3 regions of the Solibacillus cecembensis genome follow, and region 3 is predicted to be linked to each of the others. Evidence: a T-box and tRNA genes for the amino acid it is inferred to sense, from the RefSeq annotation. Region 3 holds a T-box; the other regions hold tRNA genes.
What was found. A T-box is a leader RNA that pairs with one kind of tRNA and senses whether it is charged. The one in region 3 lies ahead of argS (arginine--tRNA ligase), so its partner is inferred to be a tRNA-Arg.
Positions count from the first base shown of each region.

Region 1: it has a tRNA-Arg gene. The T-box ahead of argS (arginine--tRNA ligase) is inferred to sense a tRNA for this amino acid. The anticodon was not compared.
Region 2: it has a tRNA-Arg gene. The T-box ahead of argS (arginine--tRNA ligase) is inferred to sense a tRNA for this amino acid. The anticodon was not compared.

Region 1 covers NZ_JBNNMF010000003.1:27,107-32,905, reverse strand. The annotation lists gene ACQKIH_RS03450 (ABC transporter permease) at 1-859, opposite strand, end outside; gene ACQKIH_RS03445 (hypothetical protein) at 1,562-1,762, opposite strand; gene ACQKIH_RS03440 (hypothetical protein) at 2,468-2,653, opposite strand; gene ACQKIH_RS03435 (hypothetical protein) at 2,791-3,021, opposite strand; tRNA gene ACQKIH_RS03430 (tRNA-Arg) at 3,140-3,213, opposite strand; gene ACQKIH_RS03425 (metallophosphoesterase) at 3,368-3,892, opposite strand; gene ACQKIH_RS03420 (XTP/dITP diphosphatase) at 3,915-4,508, opposite strand; gene rph (ribonuclease PH) at 4,505-5,260, opposite strand; gene racE (glutamate racemase) at 5,490-5,799, opposite strand, start outside.
Region 2 covers NZ_JBNNMF010000004.1:164,376-170,174, forward strand. The annotation lists gene ACQKIH_RS05505 (sugar-binding transcriptional regulator) at 1-299, opposite strand, end outside; gene ACQKIH_RS05510 (glutaredoxin family protein) at 461-700, opposite strand; gene ACQKIH_RS05515 (TPM domain-containing protein) at 792-1,547, opposite strand; gene ACQKIH_RS05520 (LemA family protein) at 1,586-2,104, opposite strand; gene ACQKIH_RS05525 (spore coat protein) at 2,281-2,892, shown strand; partial or broken gene ACQKIH_RS05530 (peptide ABC transporter ATP-binding protein) at 2,989-3,156, opposite strand; tRNA gene ACQKIH_RS05535 (tRNA-Arg) at 3,766-3,840, opposite strand; gene clpP (ATP-dependent Clp endopeptidase proteolytic subunit ClpP) at 4,080-4,676, shown strand; gene ACQKIH_RS05545 (HPr family phosphocarrier protein) at 4,806-5,063, opposite strand; gene whiA (DNA-binding protein WhiA) at 5,172-5,799, opposite strand, start outside.
Region 3 covers NZ_JBNNMF010000020.1:59,063-64,861, reverse strand. The annotation lists gene ACQKIH_RS16840 (sigma-70 family RNA polymerase sigma factor) at 27-533, shown strand; gene ACQKIH_RS16835 (DUF4179 domain-containing protein) at 530-1,849, shown strand; T-box leader at 2,169-2,386, shown strand; gene argS (arginine--tRNA ligase) at 2,430-4,103, shown strand; gene ACQKIH_RS16825 (alpha/beta fold hydrolase) at 4,380-5,366, shown strand; gene ACQKIH_RS16820 (response regulator transcription factor) at 5,366-5,799, shown strand, end outside.

The DNA.
Region 1 (5,799 bases), on a different contig from region 3:
ACGTGACAACCAAGATTAAACTGTAAAATACTGTTGTTCCCATAATAACTGGGTAATCCCTATTGAAAATACTATCTACAAAGTAACGACCCATCCCTGGAATTGCAAAGATTTTTTCAATAACAAAGGTTCCAGTTATCAATGAAACAAATAGTGGTCCAATAAATGTAATAATTGGTAGAATCGCGTTTCGAATACCATGTTGAACAACGAGTCTATATGTAGATAGCCCTTTGGCCTCCGCTGTTTTCATATAGTTTTGATTCATCACATCCAACATACTAGAGCGCATATAACGTGCCACAACAGCAAGAGGAGTTGTTGATAGCGCAAGTGCTGGCAGAATCGTATGTTGCCAAGTTCCCCATGACGCGACCGGCAATATTCGCCAATCGACCGCAAAGTACTTAATAAGAAGTGGTGCTAATATAAAGTTAGGTATTGAAATACCAATAATCGCAATAACCATTGAAATGTGATCAATCGCTTTATTATGATTAAGAGCAGCAATTACTCCCAATATCACTCCGAAGAATATTGCAATCGCCATCGACAAGAAACCTAGTATTGCCGATGCAGGTAGACCATCACCGATAATTTGATTCACTGAGCGAGTATTCGAAACAATCGAAGTTCCCAAATCAAACGTAACTAAATCCTTCATATACAAAAAATATTGAACTGGTACTGGCTTATCTAAATTATAAGCAGCTCTTAGATTTTCCAGGACTTCCTCCGGAAACACGTCTGCATCTGTAGCAAAAGGATCTCCAGGAATAAATTTCATGACTATAAAAGTTAGCGTTGCAATAATCCAAACGGTTAAAAACATTGCCAAAAAGCGTTTAACAAAATACAAGTGACAGCACCCTCTTTCTAAATTGATTACTAGATTATTCAATTTTTCTAATGAACTCACTAGTTAAGTTTTCATGTAATTCTCACACCCCTGTAGAGATTGAAGCGCTTACAGTGACTGATAGAATCCTCCCCAAATTTCCCCTTTCCATATCGAGCATTTTACAATCACATACTACTAATTGATTTTAAGCTGACATTCATTATTTAAGGCTATTAACCTTTAACCTTCCGTTAATTGATAATATTAGCACAATTAAAAAACAATGTCTTCTGTTTTTTCGGAAAATTATCAAAATAACCAATATTATAATATGTACCTTTAAAACTATTTAAGAATAAGATTAACTAATGATTCCACTTTCGCATCCAATATAACAGGGTAATCAGTTGCCCGTACCACCTTTTCGACTTATTTAATAGATTCATTGTCAATTTAATAAGCAAAAAAGACACCTCTTTTTTGTTATAGTGAGATTAACGAAAAATCACTACCACACCGAAGAGATGCCTACAAATAATAGACAAAAACTATGAAAATAATCACCCGCCAAAAACAACACTTGTGGCTTAATGGAGTCTCCCCAAACTTGCATTTGGGTACGTTATTAACGTTTATTTTGTATACTTTATAAATCTTTAATTAACTAAAGTAATCTGGAATTTAATAAAAATAAAAACTCTTATTAAACAATCGCGCCCGCTAGCTGAATAAGCGATTTATATATTCTCCATTAAAAAATAAAACTAAATCACCTATTGTACCAACGCAAAAGAAAATAAAATAATAACTTGCAATTGTTATTTCCTTGTTAAATAGCTCTTTAAATGCCTGAATAAACAACCTATCAAACTTAAACCAACTCAATATCCAACCGCTTAAAAGGAAAACCATAATCATCATTTTTTCCTTCCCCCTTCTTATACTAATTTCATCACTAACAAATGCACCCAAAGCATCGTTGAGTAACTATTCCTTCCTTTATTGGTGGGCAGAAAAGTTAGAGAAATTTCCGCCGAAAAATTAATTTTCTGAAACAGCTGCCACTAATTATTGAAATCTGTAACCACCCCTTCCCTTAAAACCTCATTGAGGTTAATTAGATGATACCCGTTACACCTAATCAAATTTCACTGCGTTTGAGAGTTCTCTAATCCGATGGTACTATTGACTTTATATGCATATCGGTATTTATTGTAAGTCGTATTTTCAAACTACTACGCGTACAAATAATTGGGTAGACGATCCCCGCAATTAGGCCATCTCCTCTCCATACCCTCCAAGGACATTTATCAAGAAAGATTCCTGTTGCATCCGCCCGTTTGTTTCGTTTCTTTTTCATCTGTTTCAATTTTCCAGGTACGGTACCTCTATATTAGTGAGTTATGCGAGTCAATTAAGCCTGGAGTTATCATCCCGCTAAGTCGCTTGCATAAATGATGGGTTGTGATAGCTTCAGCGAGTACCAGGTGCACTGTGACCTTATCTTACTTTTACCTTTCCATACTCCATACTCCCCTGCAATATGGCACTGTATAGACATGTGAGTCATCTCAGCATGTGCTATGTGTATGTATGTGAGAGACTGATGCAGTATCTTTATGTATATCATTTCATACGTGAACCTTGATTATATAAGTAAATCAATGAGATCCCCTTTTTCTCGGCTACTTGTTTAATAAGATTCAATTCGTAATACATGGCGTGAGAAAGAATTCCTTCTTCTATGTTTTTGATTATGTAATAATAAAACTCCACTAAAATTTCAAGTGGTAATGAATCATAAGTCTCCAATAACAACACCCCTTTTCGTTTGAATATACTGAATATTAAACCATTAAAAACCAACTTTATCCATTGGTAAACCTTACCTATGTAATATCTAAAAAATTGCCTTACAATAACTTAATGCAAAGTGCTGTAGCTTATCACTAAAAATAATCTTTCAACTTATCTGCTATATCAGTTAATTCTGTATGTAAATACTTTGTAGTCACCGACAAATCATTATGTCCTAATGCCTTTGAGTCCAACAGTAAGTCATTTGATATTACAGATAACGCTTTTTTATTTGTTAAATCATTTCGTTTTTCTTCATGCTTTCTAACTTGAAATAGCGGTTGTTCAATTTGAATATAGAATATCCCTTTCTTTTTAGACAAAGAAAAAAGCACCTCCTCCTACAATTCATTAGTACAAAAACTCGACTGACCGAGTACTGTAAAATTGAATCATAAGCGAAAGTGCTTATTTCTCTAAGTATAACGCTATAAAACTGTACGTCCCAGGAGGGATTCGAACCCCCGACCGACGCCTTAGAAGGGCGTTGCTCTATCCAGCTGAGCTACTGAGACATGTTTTAATCACCATTTGGTAATTGCGACATTTTTTATTATAGGCTACAAATAATAGAAAGTCAACACGATATTCAAAAAAAGTTATTTTTTATTTCAATTCCCTACAAATAGCCCCTACATTATGAATCTCCTATTAATATACGTTAATAGTTCATCGAATATAACTACTCCACTTTTGATTTTTCAAAACCATTTGCTCCAACAAAGTATTATTGTCCTCATAGCAATCAACAGTATAATGCATTTCAGAAATCGTAATCGTCATGAATGTTTTTTCTTTCAGACGGCGTGGCTTTAAAAGACTTCCTGGATTCACAAATAGAATATCGTCAATCATTTCCGCGCCTAACACGTGAGAGTGACCGAAGCATACGATTGTCGCCCCGACTTCCTTTGCACGGTATACGAGCTTCATCGGTGAATTTTTCACATCATATAAATGGCCATGCGTCACATAAATGCGCTCGTCTGCTACTTGAAATATTAGCTCATTTAAAAAGTTCGGATCTGCATCACAATTACCTTTCACCCGCTCGATACCTTGTAAATAAGGATGGGCGAATGGTAACTCACTGTCTCCGCAATGAATGACCGTTTGTGCATCCGTATGATAGTTTTTTACCCGTTCAATTACCTCCGCATCGCCATGTGTATCACTCATTACGACTAGTTTCATTACCATCACCCCACAATTGATTTTATTTTAAAATTTCAGCTAACTGGAAGGCTAATTCACGAATGGCGTTACCGCGGTGTGAAATGGCGCCTTTTTCATCTGCTGTTAGTTCGGCCATATGACGTTGCAAAGCTGGCACGTAGAAAATTGGATCATATCCAAAGCCATTTGTTCCGCGCTTTTGCTCTGCAATAACCCCTTCACATGTACCAAATACCGTTTTTGTTTCCATATTTGGACCTGCAATCGCTAGTGCACAGCAAAAACGGGCTGTACGCTCTTCTTCTGGGACATCTTTCATGTTCGCTAACACTTTCACCATGTTCGCTTCATCATCATGATCGCCTGCATAGCGCGCTGAATAGACGCCTGGTTCGCCGTTTAACGCATCAATCGCTAAACCACTATCATCTGCAATGACGATTTTGCCAAGTAAATTGGCTAATGTTTCTGCCTTTAAAATCGCATTTTCTTCAAATGTAGTACCCGTTTCTTCAATTTCTAAATCAGGTGCTACATCAAACATTGTTACAACTTCAAAGCCAAATGGTTGAAATAATGCTTCAAAATCCTTTGCCTTACCTTTGTTTTTCGTGGCAATGACTACTTGTTTCATTCAGCATCTACCTTTCCAACATAGCTTGCTAACTCGCCTAGTGCAGCTTTTTGAATATCGATTAATTGGGCAATTCCTACTTCCCCTAAATCCAATAATTCATTTAACTCTGCACGTGAAAATGTCGCTTCTTCGCCAGTACCTTGTAGTTCGACAAATTGACCTGCACCTGTCATGATCACGTTCATATCCACATCCGCAGAAGAATCTTCTATATAGTTTAAATCTAAAACAGCACCGATTTCTGAAAGCTTTCCTACACTTGTCGCTGCTAAATAATCTGTCACTGGGAATTTCTCAAATGGTTTGTCCGCAGCTAATTTTGCGATTGCTTGTGTCATCGCAACAAATGCTCCTGTAATCGATGCTGTACGCGTGCCGCCATCCGCTTGAATGACATCACAATCGATCCAAATCGTTTTTTCTCCTAGTGCCTCCAAATCGACAACCGCACGTAAAGCACGTCCAATTAGGCGTTGGATTTCCATTGTACGACCTGTCACCTTACCTGCTGATGATTCACGGCGTGTACGTTGCTCTGTAGCGCGTGGTAGCATCGAATACTCTGCAGTAATCCACCCTTTTCCTTGTCCACGTAAAAAGCCTGGTACTTTCTCTTCAATCGTTGCCGTACAAATTACTTTTGTATTCCCTACTTCAATTAATACAGAGCCTTCTGGGTGCATTAAATAATTATTTTCAATTCGAACTGGGCGTAATTCATTCACAGCTCGTAAGTCATGTCTAGTCATGTTTGACCTCCTAAATAGATTCGCGCACTAATTTTAACATACTTCTTTTACTGCCTAAAGGATTAATGCCGGATTACTTGAAATTACATTACAACAATCCATTTCACTTTAGCTTAAGTTTGCCCCTTAGCTACGTACAAATCATTTTTTGCATAGCTTCTAAAAAACACAAAAAGACTCAAATAGACAATAATACATCTACTTAAGCTTTTTGTTTTATTTTATCGTTTTAAAACGAAATACGTCGAATTGTTAATTCACCTTGATCCAGCCAGCGTTCAGCAATAGACCTGAAAATCGGTACTGAACCCGATGCATGAAAAATATGTTGCGGTGATTCTTTGTCTGTACGCAACTGATTTTTAAAGCTTAAAATCGCTTCAACATCCTTGGCCGTTTCTTCAGCAGAGGATAATACATTAACCCCCGTACCAACTGCGGCCTCGATTTGTTTTTGTAAAATCGGATAATGAGTACAGCCTAAAATAACCGTATCAAAACGTTCATTTTCCAATGGATTTAAACCATTTGCAACTAAA
Region 2 (5,799 bases), on a different contig from region 3:
TCTTTCACTGTTATACCCGATATTTCTTGAAATAATGCTTTAAGCTGTTCTAATATGCTATACCCTTGCGCCGAGCAAATCATACCCTTTTGTTGAATGACAATTAGTTGTTGCTCACTTAAAACATCTGTTTCATTGCGCACTTCTCGTTCTGTCCATTGCAGCTGCTCTGCTAAAGCTCTTCTACCAATTGGACCGTACATCTCAATTGCTTGTAAAACACGAAATCGTTTTCTAAAAATCTGATCGATTTCTGGCATTAACTTACGCCCTGCATCCAAAAAAGAGCTTTTGTCCAAAAAACCACCTACTAACTATCCATTGGACACTTTTTGTCCCTGCTACCATTTTTATGTCCCGCTTGGTGCAAAAAAAATATTTCCTAACCACAGTATAAAGGATAGCCGAATTTTCTGCAATTATTTTTTATTAAATCTGTTCATATTTTATCGTTTAGGCGCTAATTTTTGTCACTTAGCGCCAGCGTTAATGTTGGGTAATCCAACCGTCCAAATTGAATAACATCCCCGTTAAACTCTACAACCGGAATCATTACCATAAACTTTTCGTGCAATGCATCATTTTCTTCAATATTGATTTGTTCAATTTGAAATGGAATATCTTCTTGAACTAATTTCAATATTTGCAGCCCTTCCACACATAATTCGCAATTTGGTCTGGAATAAAATTGTACAATCATTTTTGATGTCTCCTTGCTACGTTTAAAATTCAAAACACTTACTAAGGTAAATATCAATTATACCTTAGTAAATGTTCGTTTTCTTACAAACTTAAAATTTACGTCCCGCTCCGCCACCTGATGAACTGCCTCCACCAAAGCCTCCAAAACCTCCGGATGAGCGACCACCACCGCCAAAGCCGCCAGTTGAGAATCCACCCGCGCGGTAAATGCGTCTTGCTGCTCGTCTACGGCCACCAGGACCACCGCCACCAAATTTACTAAGACTTAAATAAATGATAACGATAAAAATGATGAGTGCAATCGGCCAATCATCATCCTCATTAATGGGTTTCACCAAATCGGCGCCACCTGCATCTCCACCCATTTCCTCATAGAAAGTGCTAAAAATGTTGGCAAATGCATTCGTATAATCTCCATTTTCTAAATAAGGCATCATATACGTGTCAACCATGCTCCCTAGCAACCCATCTGGATAATCTCCTTCTAAGCCTTCACCGACCGAAATCCAAACATCATTTTTTCCAGGTCCTTGATCCGTCGTCGCAAAAATGAGCATCCCATTATTTAACTTCTCATCTCCAATGCCCCATTTACGAATTACTTCTGTACCAAATTCATAAGGCGCCAAATCGCCAATCGTATCAATCGTCATCATGACAATTACATTACCTGTTGAACCTTCCAAAGCCTTTGCTGCTCGAATCAAATTTTGCTCCACATCATCCGAAATGACATTGGCTTTATCATAAACGTACGAATTGTATGCAGGTTTTTCCGGAATTGCTGCCATTATCGTCAACGGCATAACGAGCATACATACTATGATTGAAACTAAAAATCTCATATCATCCCCCCTTCCCTTACAGTGACTTGACCATATACTTAATCGTTACTTCCAAAATCAACAGTCGGTGATTCTTCCACACCCTCTTTAATTTCAAAATACGCTTTTTTCTCAAAGCCAAACATTTTTGCGATTAAATTGCCTGGAAATGTTCGAACATTATTATTAAACTGCTGGACCGTCTCGTTATAATCTTTTCGAGCAACTGCCAAACGATTTTCCGTTCCTGCCAGTTCATCCATTAAGCGTGTAAATTGAACATCCGCTTTTAAATCCGGATATTTTTCCACAATAACAAGTAAACGTGCTAATGCTGCTGATAGTTCATTATTTGCAGTTGCTGTTTGTTCAACAGTGCCAGCATTTCCGTAATCTGTGCGCGCCTTCGCAATTTGTGTAAAAATCCCTTCTTCATGTGCTGCGTAACCTTTTACTGAATTGACTAAATTGGGAATTAAGTCAAACCGTCTTTGCAACTGATTTTCCACTTGTGCCCAAGAAGCATCAATTTGTTCTTCACCTTCTATTAATTTATTGTATTTTGGAATAGTGAACATTGCTACAATTCCAATGACTGCAATAATTACAAGTACTGTCACTAATGCATTGCCTTTATTATTTTTTATCACAAAAAATCCCTCTTTTCCTTCTTAATTCATTTTCGTTCATGCATATTTTTTTTACTAATTGCCACAATAACGTTGTACGAAAATTTTGTTATGGAGGTTATTATATGCATACTCAATCTTCCCAATCTCAAGACAATCCCATGCCACTTTCGATGAATCACGGTGCGCACGAGCTATTTGACGCACATGAGGTCTTAGGTTCAATGATTGCTGGTCTCAATCAATATGTACTATTAAGAGATCAAGTACAAGACCAAGAGCTCCTTACCATTATGGACCGTCAGTATGCGTTTATGCTCGATGAATACAATATTACGATGGAGGCATACAAAACCGGGCACGACCCACAGCATCCGACACGAAGCTATAATATGCAAATGGGCAATGACTTCACTTATGGGCTGAAACCTGGCGAACCGAAAAAGCCGATACAAACACCAAGTGAAATTTGTGACGGCGTTATTTCTGGTTTCATGCTTGGCTGTCATAAAACTAGTGCTACCGGAAAAACGTCTGCTGCACTCGAAGCAACAAACCCCGTTTTACGTCGCGTTCTCCAAGATTCCGTGGCCAACTGTATTGAAATGGCCTACGAAATTTCACTTTACCAAAACAAAAAGGGTATTTACCAAGTCGCACAACTTGCACAAGCCGATATGAACACGATGCTCAATATGTACGGACAAGCGCAACAAGCGAAAAATATGCCAAACTAAAAGAGGAAAAAATGCCGCCTTACTTTATTTCAGTAAGGCGGCATTTTTAATTTAATTTTGAAAGAGCAGTATACACTAGTATATGCCGCTAAATGTTTATAATACTTTGCCTAAAAACGCTTTTGTACGTTCGTTTTGCGGATTGCCAAATATATCTTTTGGATGACCTTCTTCTACAATATAGCCACCATCCATAAATAATACGCGGTCGCCCATTTCACGTACAAAGCCCATCTCATGTGTCACGACAACCATTGTCATGCCTTATTTTGTTAATTTCCCCATAACTTCTTTAAGATTTACAAAAAAAACGCAACACATGGATTAGATGTGTTACGCTCGAAAGTTAATTTTAAGTTTAAAAAGATTGAGTTTAGGATAAAATGAATCGGTACAGTGATTATCTTATCCCTTAAACCTTCAACCCCCATTGTTGATGATAGCCCAATCAATTACGCCTAGCCTATCTCTACAATTGGTATATATAAGTATATTAAAACAGTAAAATGGTGCCCATAAAAGGCATAACAGTATAGCTACTTAAATAAATACATAGCTTTTGTTCGTTGTCGAAAAAAGTCGATTTTTCTTACAACAAATGTAATATGTATAAATGTACTAATTATTGAGGTTTTTTTCAAGCGAATTCAATTATTTTTAGAAAGATATTTAAGTTTGTGAACTTTCGGTTAAAACTTAAGGGAAGTTATAATGGTCTACACTATTTGCAGGTCAAAAATAATGTGTAATATCGCTTCATTTTTAACGTTTTCTCGAAAATACATTTGCAAAGAGTAAATCCCCCTAAACGCTGATAGCTCAACATTTAGAGGGATTTATATATAATTATTACTAGTTCTTTAATAAGTAATTTGGCGCCCTCGGAGGGAATCGAACCCCCAGCGCAAGAACCGGAATCTTACGTGTTATCCATTACACCACGAGGGCTTAGTATTAAAAGGTATAGGCTTCATTATGTTATTAATGGTAAAATGACCACTTCTATTTAATGAAGTATACGACCTTCCTATTATACAAAGGCTTAGCTTATTTTTCAACTACGAAAATCAGACTTTATATTTGACCATCCTTGACTAACACGTGTATTATAGGTATACAGCTGGAATGCATACCTAAATTTCAGCACAAGTAAACGAATTTAGCTTTTAACAGGGGAGGATTTTACAATGAATTTAATTCCTACAGTTATTGAACAAACAAATCGCGGTGAGCGTGCTTATGATATTTATTCACGCTTATTGAAAGACCGTATTATTTTACTAGGAAGTGCCATTGATGACAACGTTTCAAACTCAATCGTTGCACAGCTTTTATTCCTAGAAGCAGAAGATCCAGATAAGGATATTCACCTTTACATTAACTCTCCAGGTGGCTCAATTACTTCAGGTATGGCCATCTATGACACAATGAACTTCATCAAGCCAGATGTTTCAACGATTTGTATCGGTATGGCAGCTTCAATGGGTGCTTTCTTATTATCTGCGGGTGCAAAAGGAAAACGTATTGCATTACCTAACTCAGAAGTAATGATTCACCAACCTTTAGGCGGCGCACAAGGGCAAGCAACTGAAATTGAAATTGCTGCAAAACGTATTTTATTCTTACGTGAAAAATTAAACCGTATCATGGCTGAAAATTCTGGTCAAGATTACGAAACACTTGCGCGCGATACAGATCGTGATAACTTCATGACTGCTGAACAAGCGAAAGAGTACGGTTTAATCGATAAAATTTACGAACGTAGTAACGATTCTAAAAAGTAAAAGATTAAGCTACTAAACTGCCCTTACAATCATTTTCCATGATTGTAAGGGCAGTTTTTTTCTTTCCACAAACAAAAACACAAACAAATGGAATTAACTCATTTGTTTGTGTTACGTAAACTTGCTTGATTAGTCTTCTTTTTCAATTAACACTTGCAATGCATCAAGTGCCTTTTCTTCATCATGGCCTTCTGCTCTTAATGTGACAACTGTTCCTTTTGCCACAGCTAAGCTCATAATACCCATAATCGATTTTGCATTGACCTTTTTATGGTCTTTTTGTAAAAATACATCCGATGTATATCTGTTTGCCTCTTGTACAAATAATGCTGCTTGCCTAGCTTGTAAGCCAGATTTTAGTTTTACTTCAACTTGCTTTTCTACCATATATAAAACTCCCTTTCACAACCGTTCCTTACTCTATATACTTCATCTTATCTAAATTTTCCAAAAAGAACAATCCATGAACACATGAATTATGAAATCGTTCACATTTTATTTGATTACATGCTCTCCGCGACGTATAGCTTCGGCGATTTCATCAATTTTTCGTAAACGGTGATTCACACCAGATTTACTTACGACACCAGTGGATACCATTTCACCCAGTTCTTTTAATGTAACATCTTGATATTCCACACGCAATCTTGCAATCTCACGTAATTTCTCTGGTAACTGATCTAAACCGATTGCATTATCAATATAGCGGATATTTTCTACCTGTCTTATCGCGGCACCAATTGTTTTATTTAAATTAGCCGTTTCACAATTCACGATGCGATTGACACTATTACGCATATCGCGAACAATCCGAACATCCTCGAACTTTAACATCGCTTGGTGTGCACCTACTAAGTTTAAGAAATCAGAAATTTTTTCAGCTTCTTTTAAATACGTAACGAAGCCTTTTTTTCGTTCAATCGTTTTCGCATTCAAATCATAACGGTTCATCAGGTCTGCTAATGCTTCTGCATGCTCTATATATAAAGAATATACTTCTAAATGATAGGAAGATGTTTCTGGATTATTGACTGAACCACCCGCTAAAAATGCCCCTCGTAAATAAGCACGCCTCTGATTATTTTTCTGAATAAATACATTTGAAATCGTATGATTGAGTTCA
Region 3 (5,799 bases):
GTCTAATATGTAAAGGGGGCGAGAAAATGGACGAACGGGACCTAGTAACACGTGCAATTGCTGGAGATGAACAGGCATTTTTACAGCTACTTTCGCTCTATGAAGATGCACTATACCGCATTGCATATAGTTATGTGAAAAATGAACATGATGCGGTTGAAGCGTATCAAGAATTGACATACCGCAGCCTAAAAAATATACATAAGTTGAAACAACCGGACTACTTAAAAACATGGTTAATTCGCATCTTGATCAATATTTGTCTCGACATGAAATTAAAGCAATCACGCGTTCAATTGACAAATGAAATCGAGCAACCTGCACAAATGGCACCGACAAATGATTTAGCTGATATCATTGTGAAACTGCCACTAGCGGAGCAACAACTCATTCATTTAAAGTATTTCGAACAATATAAAAACAGTGAAATCGCGGATGTTCAAAATATTCCAGAGGGTACTGTAAAATCAAGGCTCCATAAAACATTGCGTAAATTGCGGGGCATGGTTGGGGAAAGGAGTGAATGGGAATGACACACTGGGATGATGAAAAAATGCACAAGTTGACCGAACAGCTAAATGGAATTACTGTACCAAAACAAGCATTGCAGCAAGCGCGGAACAATGCACATAGAAAAAAACAAAGGCATCGAAAGAAAATCCGTCGCACGTGGCAAACGGTCGCAATTGTCGCGGCAATGTTCTTTATTTTTATTACATCTGTTCGTGTATCCCCAGCCTTTGCAAATGCTGTCGCGAAAATTCCTGGTTTATCGCCAATTATTGAATTAATTGCGCATGACAAAGGGCTAGAGGATATTGTCGCGAATGACTACTACGAGGAAATCTTAGTGAGTGAAACACAAAATGATCTTACATTTACGATACTTGGCGTAATAGCGGATGAAACCGGCATGCTACTTTCTTATAAAATCGCTTCACCGAATGATTTAAAAGGACTAAGGTTGGATCATGTGGAAATGATGCACGATGGTAAACAGATCGAGGCGGGTGTTAGCTATGGCTGGTCTGGTCAACATAAGCCTGTTTATGAAATTGAAAATACAATTAGTTTAGATGCCACCGATCCAATTGACTATTCAAATCGAGATTTTGTGCTGAAAGTTAATTTACGAAAAGAGCAGCAAATGACTTTTAATATTCCATTTACATTAAAAAATAACATTGTAAAAACGAAACATTATGTCTTGGATGAAAAAATAGTGATTGAAGGGCAAATAATCGAAGTGAAAAGCTTAGCAATATCTCCTTTGCGTGCTGGAATTAAAATTGCAGTAGATCCGAATAATACGATGCAAATTTTACAATTTAATGATATGAAGCTGATTGATGAAAAGGGCGAGGATTGGGGAACGATTCAAAATGGTACGACAGGTTTCGGTACAATCCGAGACGGTGAAGTTACGCTTTTCATGCAAAGTAATTATTTCCGTGAGCCTAAAAAGTTGACGCTTGTTATTCCTGAAATAGAGGCATTGCCAAAAGGTGAGGATTTTATTACGGTCGATTTTGATAAACAACAAGTGTTGTATCAGCCTGAGTTACTTGATATTCCGATTCAATTTCGTGATAGAAACACGCTAGTCTATTCCTATCCAATAAAGGATGAAAATAAGTCGACATCGTTCTTTAGCCAAGGAGTAGATGCGAATGGGAAAGAGATTCATAAAAGATTATGGGGGTATAGTGAATCCGAAAATACGCTCGAAAACAGCGCTCAATTTGAAGCGTATGAAGGAGAAATGACAAACCCAGTTACAATTCTAGTTGATAGGTTCCCGAATTATTTAAAAGGGGAGGTAAGGGTTGAGGTGCCGTTGGGGGATTAATTATTTGTCGTAATTTTCTCTTTACTCAGAATGTTAAAGACTTAAAAAGTAGTAAGAATATGCTCCACCTGGGTAGATTGATTATATTCAGGTGGAGTGTTTTGGATTTAAAAAAATCTTAATAAAGTGTTTTTGCGAATGAAAAGTAAAAAAGAATTTTCACCTTGCTTTTTGTAGGAACTCTACTTTTTCAACCGCATTTTCGAATATGGGTCTGTTAATTTCGTGTTCATCGTAAGAAGCAAGATTATCCCACTTCAATAAAAATTTACTTGCTATTTAAAATTCACTTGTGTAAAATGAGTTTTAATTTAATCTAATAAATTCGATGAAAAAGAAAAGTAATCCATCCGGGATGTCAAGCGAGTTAGGGTTGGTGTGAGCCTAATACTGAAAAGATGGACGAAACGCACTTTGGAGAAATTTCTTGAAATGTAGTAGAGAAAATCGGGGGAGTCACCTCGTTAATAACAGAAAGCGGTCACTTTTGTGGCAACTAGAGTGGTACCACGGGAATCCAAGCTTCTCGTCTCTTTTATTTAGAGACGGGGAGCTTTTTTATTTTGGGGAGGAAAATGACATGAAAACGAAATTAGCACAGGTTATCACGACTGCACTACAAGGCAGCTTGACGAATGAAGAAGTAGAAGCATTACTCGAAACACCGAAGCATGCGCAATTAGGTGATGTGGCATTCCCTTGTTTTACTTTAGCGAAAAAATATAAAAAATCACCTCAAATTATTGCTAGTAATTTAGCTGGAAAAATCCAAGGGGCTTTCATTCAAGAAGTGCGTGTAGAAAATGCCTATATTAATGTGTTTTTCAATCAATTACAAATTGCGCAGGACGTTGTTACACAAGTACTAACGCAACGAAATCATTATGGGACGAAAGAAAAAAATGGTCAAAGGGTCGCATTAGATTTCTCCTCACCGAATATTGCTAAGCCATTCTCAATGGGCCATTTACGTTCAACTGTGATTGGTCATGCACTTGCGAATATTGCGGAAAAGCAAGGCTATGAGGCAATTCGCATGAACCATTTAGGAGACTGGGGCACGCAATTTGGCAAGTTGATTGTGGCATATAATTTATGGGGTAATAAAGATGCAATCGAACAAAATCCAATTACTGAATTGCTGAAAATTTATGTAAAATTTCACGACGAAGCAGAGCAAGATGATGCGCTAAATGAGCAAGCGCGCCAAGCATTCAAGGCGTTAGAAGATGGAAATGAAGAAGCAACAGCCTTATGGAAATGGTTCCGCGATGCGTCTTTAAGTGAATTTAACGCGATTTACTCGATGCTTGGTGTACACTTTGATTCTTATAACGGGGAGGCATTTTACAATGATAAAATGCAGCCTGTCGTAGAGGAGTTAACAAAGAAAGGTTTGCTCGAACAATCAGATGGCGCAATGGTTGTACAATTGGAGGATATGCCACCTTCGTTAATTATGAAAAAGGATGGTGCGACGTTGTATGCGACACGTGATTTAGCTGCGGCAATTTATCGTTACAACACGTATCAACCAGCAAAAGTATTTTATGTTGTTGGCAATGAACAATCGCTACATTTCAAGCAACTATTTGCAGTGTTACAAAAAATGGGTCACACATGGGCAGCGAATTATGAGCATATTCCATTTGGAATGATGTTAAAAGATGGTAAGAAAATGTCAACACGAAAAGGAAAAGTCGTACTGCTTACGGATGTGTTACGCGAAACGATTGAGGCAGCGATGAATAATATTGAAGAGAAAAATCCACAGTTGCCAAATAAAGAACAAGTCGCGAATGAAGTTGGTATTGGCGCGGTAATTTTTAATGATTTAAAAAATGATCGTATGAATGATATCGAATTTTCGATTGATAAAATGGTGACATTTGAAGGGGAAACAGGTCCGTACGTTCAATATACGAATGCGCGTATCCAAACCCTCCTCAGCAAAAGTCATTTTGAACTGGTTGCTGAGCCGATTTTGCGTTTAGACGAGGAAGCATGGGAAATTATCAAGCTTTTAGGTATGTTCCCAACAGTTGTTGAAACAGCCTTCATACAAGCAAGCCCAGCCGTTATTGCGAAGTTCTGCTTAACTTTATCAAGAAACTTCAATAAATATTACGCTAACACGAAGTTTTTAACGAATGATTTGCAGGAAAAAGATCGTTTGAAAATCGCGTATGCTGTGTCAATCCTTTTAGAAGAAAGCTTACGTTTGTTGGGGATTAAAGCGCCGAAAGAGATGTAGGGTGTCATTTACCGTACAGGGTTAACGAACATCGTAAGGGCAAAGGTATTGTGACAATTATCCGCAGATAAAAAATATGAAATGTACAGCGTAGCAAAAGTTAATCTGTTGAAACCTAAATCAAAGTAGCCGACATACATTACCATGTCGGCTTTTTTTCATACATATAACAATCGATGCTTTTCTAGTCTATAAATTTCAGTAATGAAATAAAAATTAATTAGAAATTTATTTTTATATTCTATTCTTCTTATTATAAACTGAAAGGAGTAGTCTATGAAAAAAGTATTGAGCGTGTTAAAGAAATTAGCTGTGTTATTTATTGTAATTATCTTGTTTGGGTTCGTATCGATTTTTATCTATCATAATTATCAGTTAGGCAAGGAAGCAGCACTTATTAAAAGTGAGGGGACCCTTGTTAATGTAAATAAAAAAAACATTAACGTTTATAATGAAGGAAATGGTAAGGAAACGTATGTATTTATGTCGGGTTCCGGGATTGCTGCGCCTGTTTATGAAATGAAGGGATTATATAGAAAGTTTTCACAAGAAAATAAAATTGCTGTTGTTGAAAGAGCAGGATATGGCTATAGTGATGTTTCTAACGATGGTCGAGACATTGATAAAATACTAGAGCAAACTCGAAAAGTACTCATTCAAAGTGGAAATACCCCCCCATATATATTAGTGCCACACTCGTTATCAGGATTGGAAGCAATTTACTGGGCTCAAAAATACCCAGAAGAAGTGAAAAGCATTATTGCTTTAGATATTGGTTTACCTCATCAATATGTAACACATAAAATGGACCTAGTTGATTCGTTTGCAGTAAAAGGGATCAATATGTTAACCAAAATCGGTGTTCATCGACTCTTTCCTACTACTACTTATAATCCTGAAGTGATCAAACAAGATTTTTTAACTGATCATGAAAAAGAACTCTATAAAGCGCTATCCTTTAAGCAAATATTTAATAATGATATGGAGCAAGAACTTTTAAAGAGTTACGAAAATAGTAAAAAATCGGTTAACCTACCGATCCCAAAAGATACACCTATTTTATTTGTAGATGCTATTGCTAAACAAAATAAAAACTCGAAATATACAAAGCAAAACAGTAAAGATTATGAAGAATTTGCAGAACAATTAAATATAGCAGATGTTATAAAAATTGAAGGTACGCACAGCATTTATTTATACGAGCCAGAAGAGATTTATAAGCTGTCTACCAAATTTATCGAAAAAAATGAAAGGCCTATGTGATGAAAGAATATAATATTTTAGTTGTTGAAGACGATGTTATGATTGGCGATTTATTGCAAAAGATTTTGCAACGCGAAGGGTACCATGTATGTTGGAAATCAGATGGAAAAGAAGTACTGGATATCATTCATAAGATGGATTTAGTCATTATGGATATAATGTTGCCAGGGGATGATGGCTATCAATTGACCAAGAAAATAAAAAAGCTAGGATTAAATATTCCGATTATTTTCCTATCTGCCCGTAATGATATGGAAAGCAAACTACAAGGTTTGACAATTGGAGAGGATTATATGTGTAAGCCTTTCGATCCTAGAGAACTTCTTTTAAGAATGAAGAAAATGCTCGAAAATCAATATGGTACATTCACACAAATTAGACATTTATCTATTGATGCTGAGCTTAGAAAGGTGTTTAGCGATAGTCTGCATAA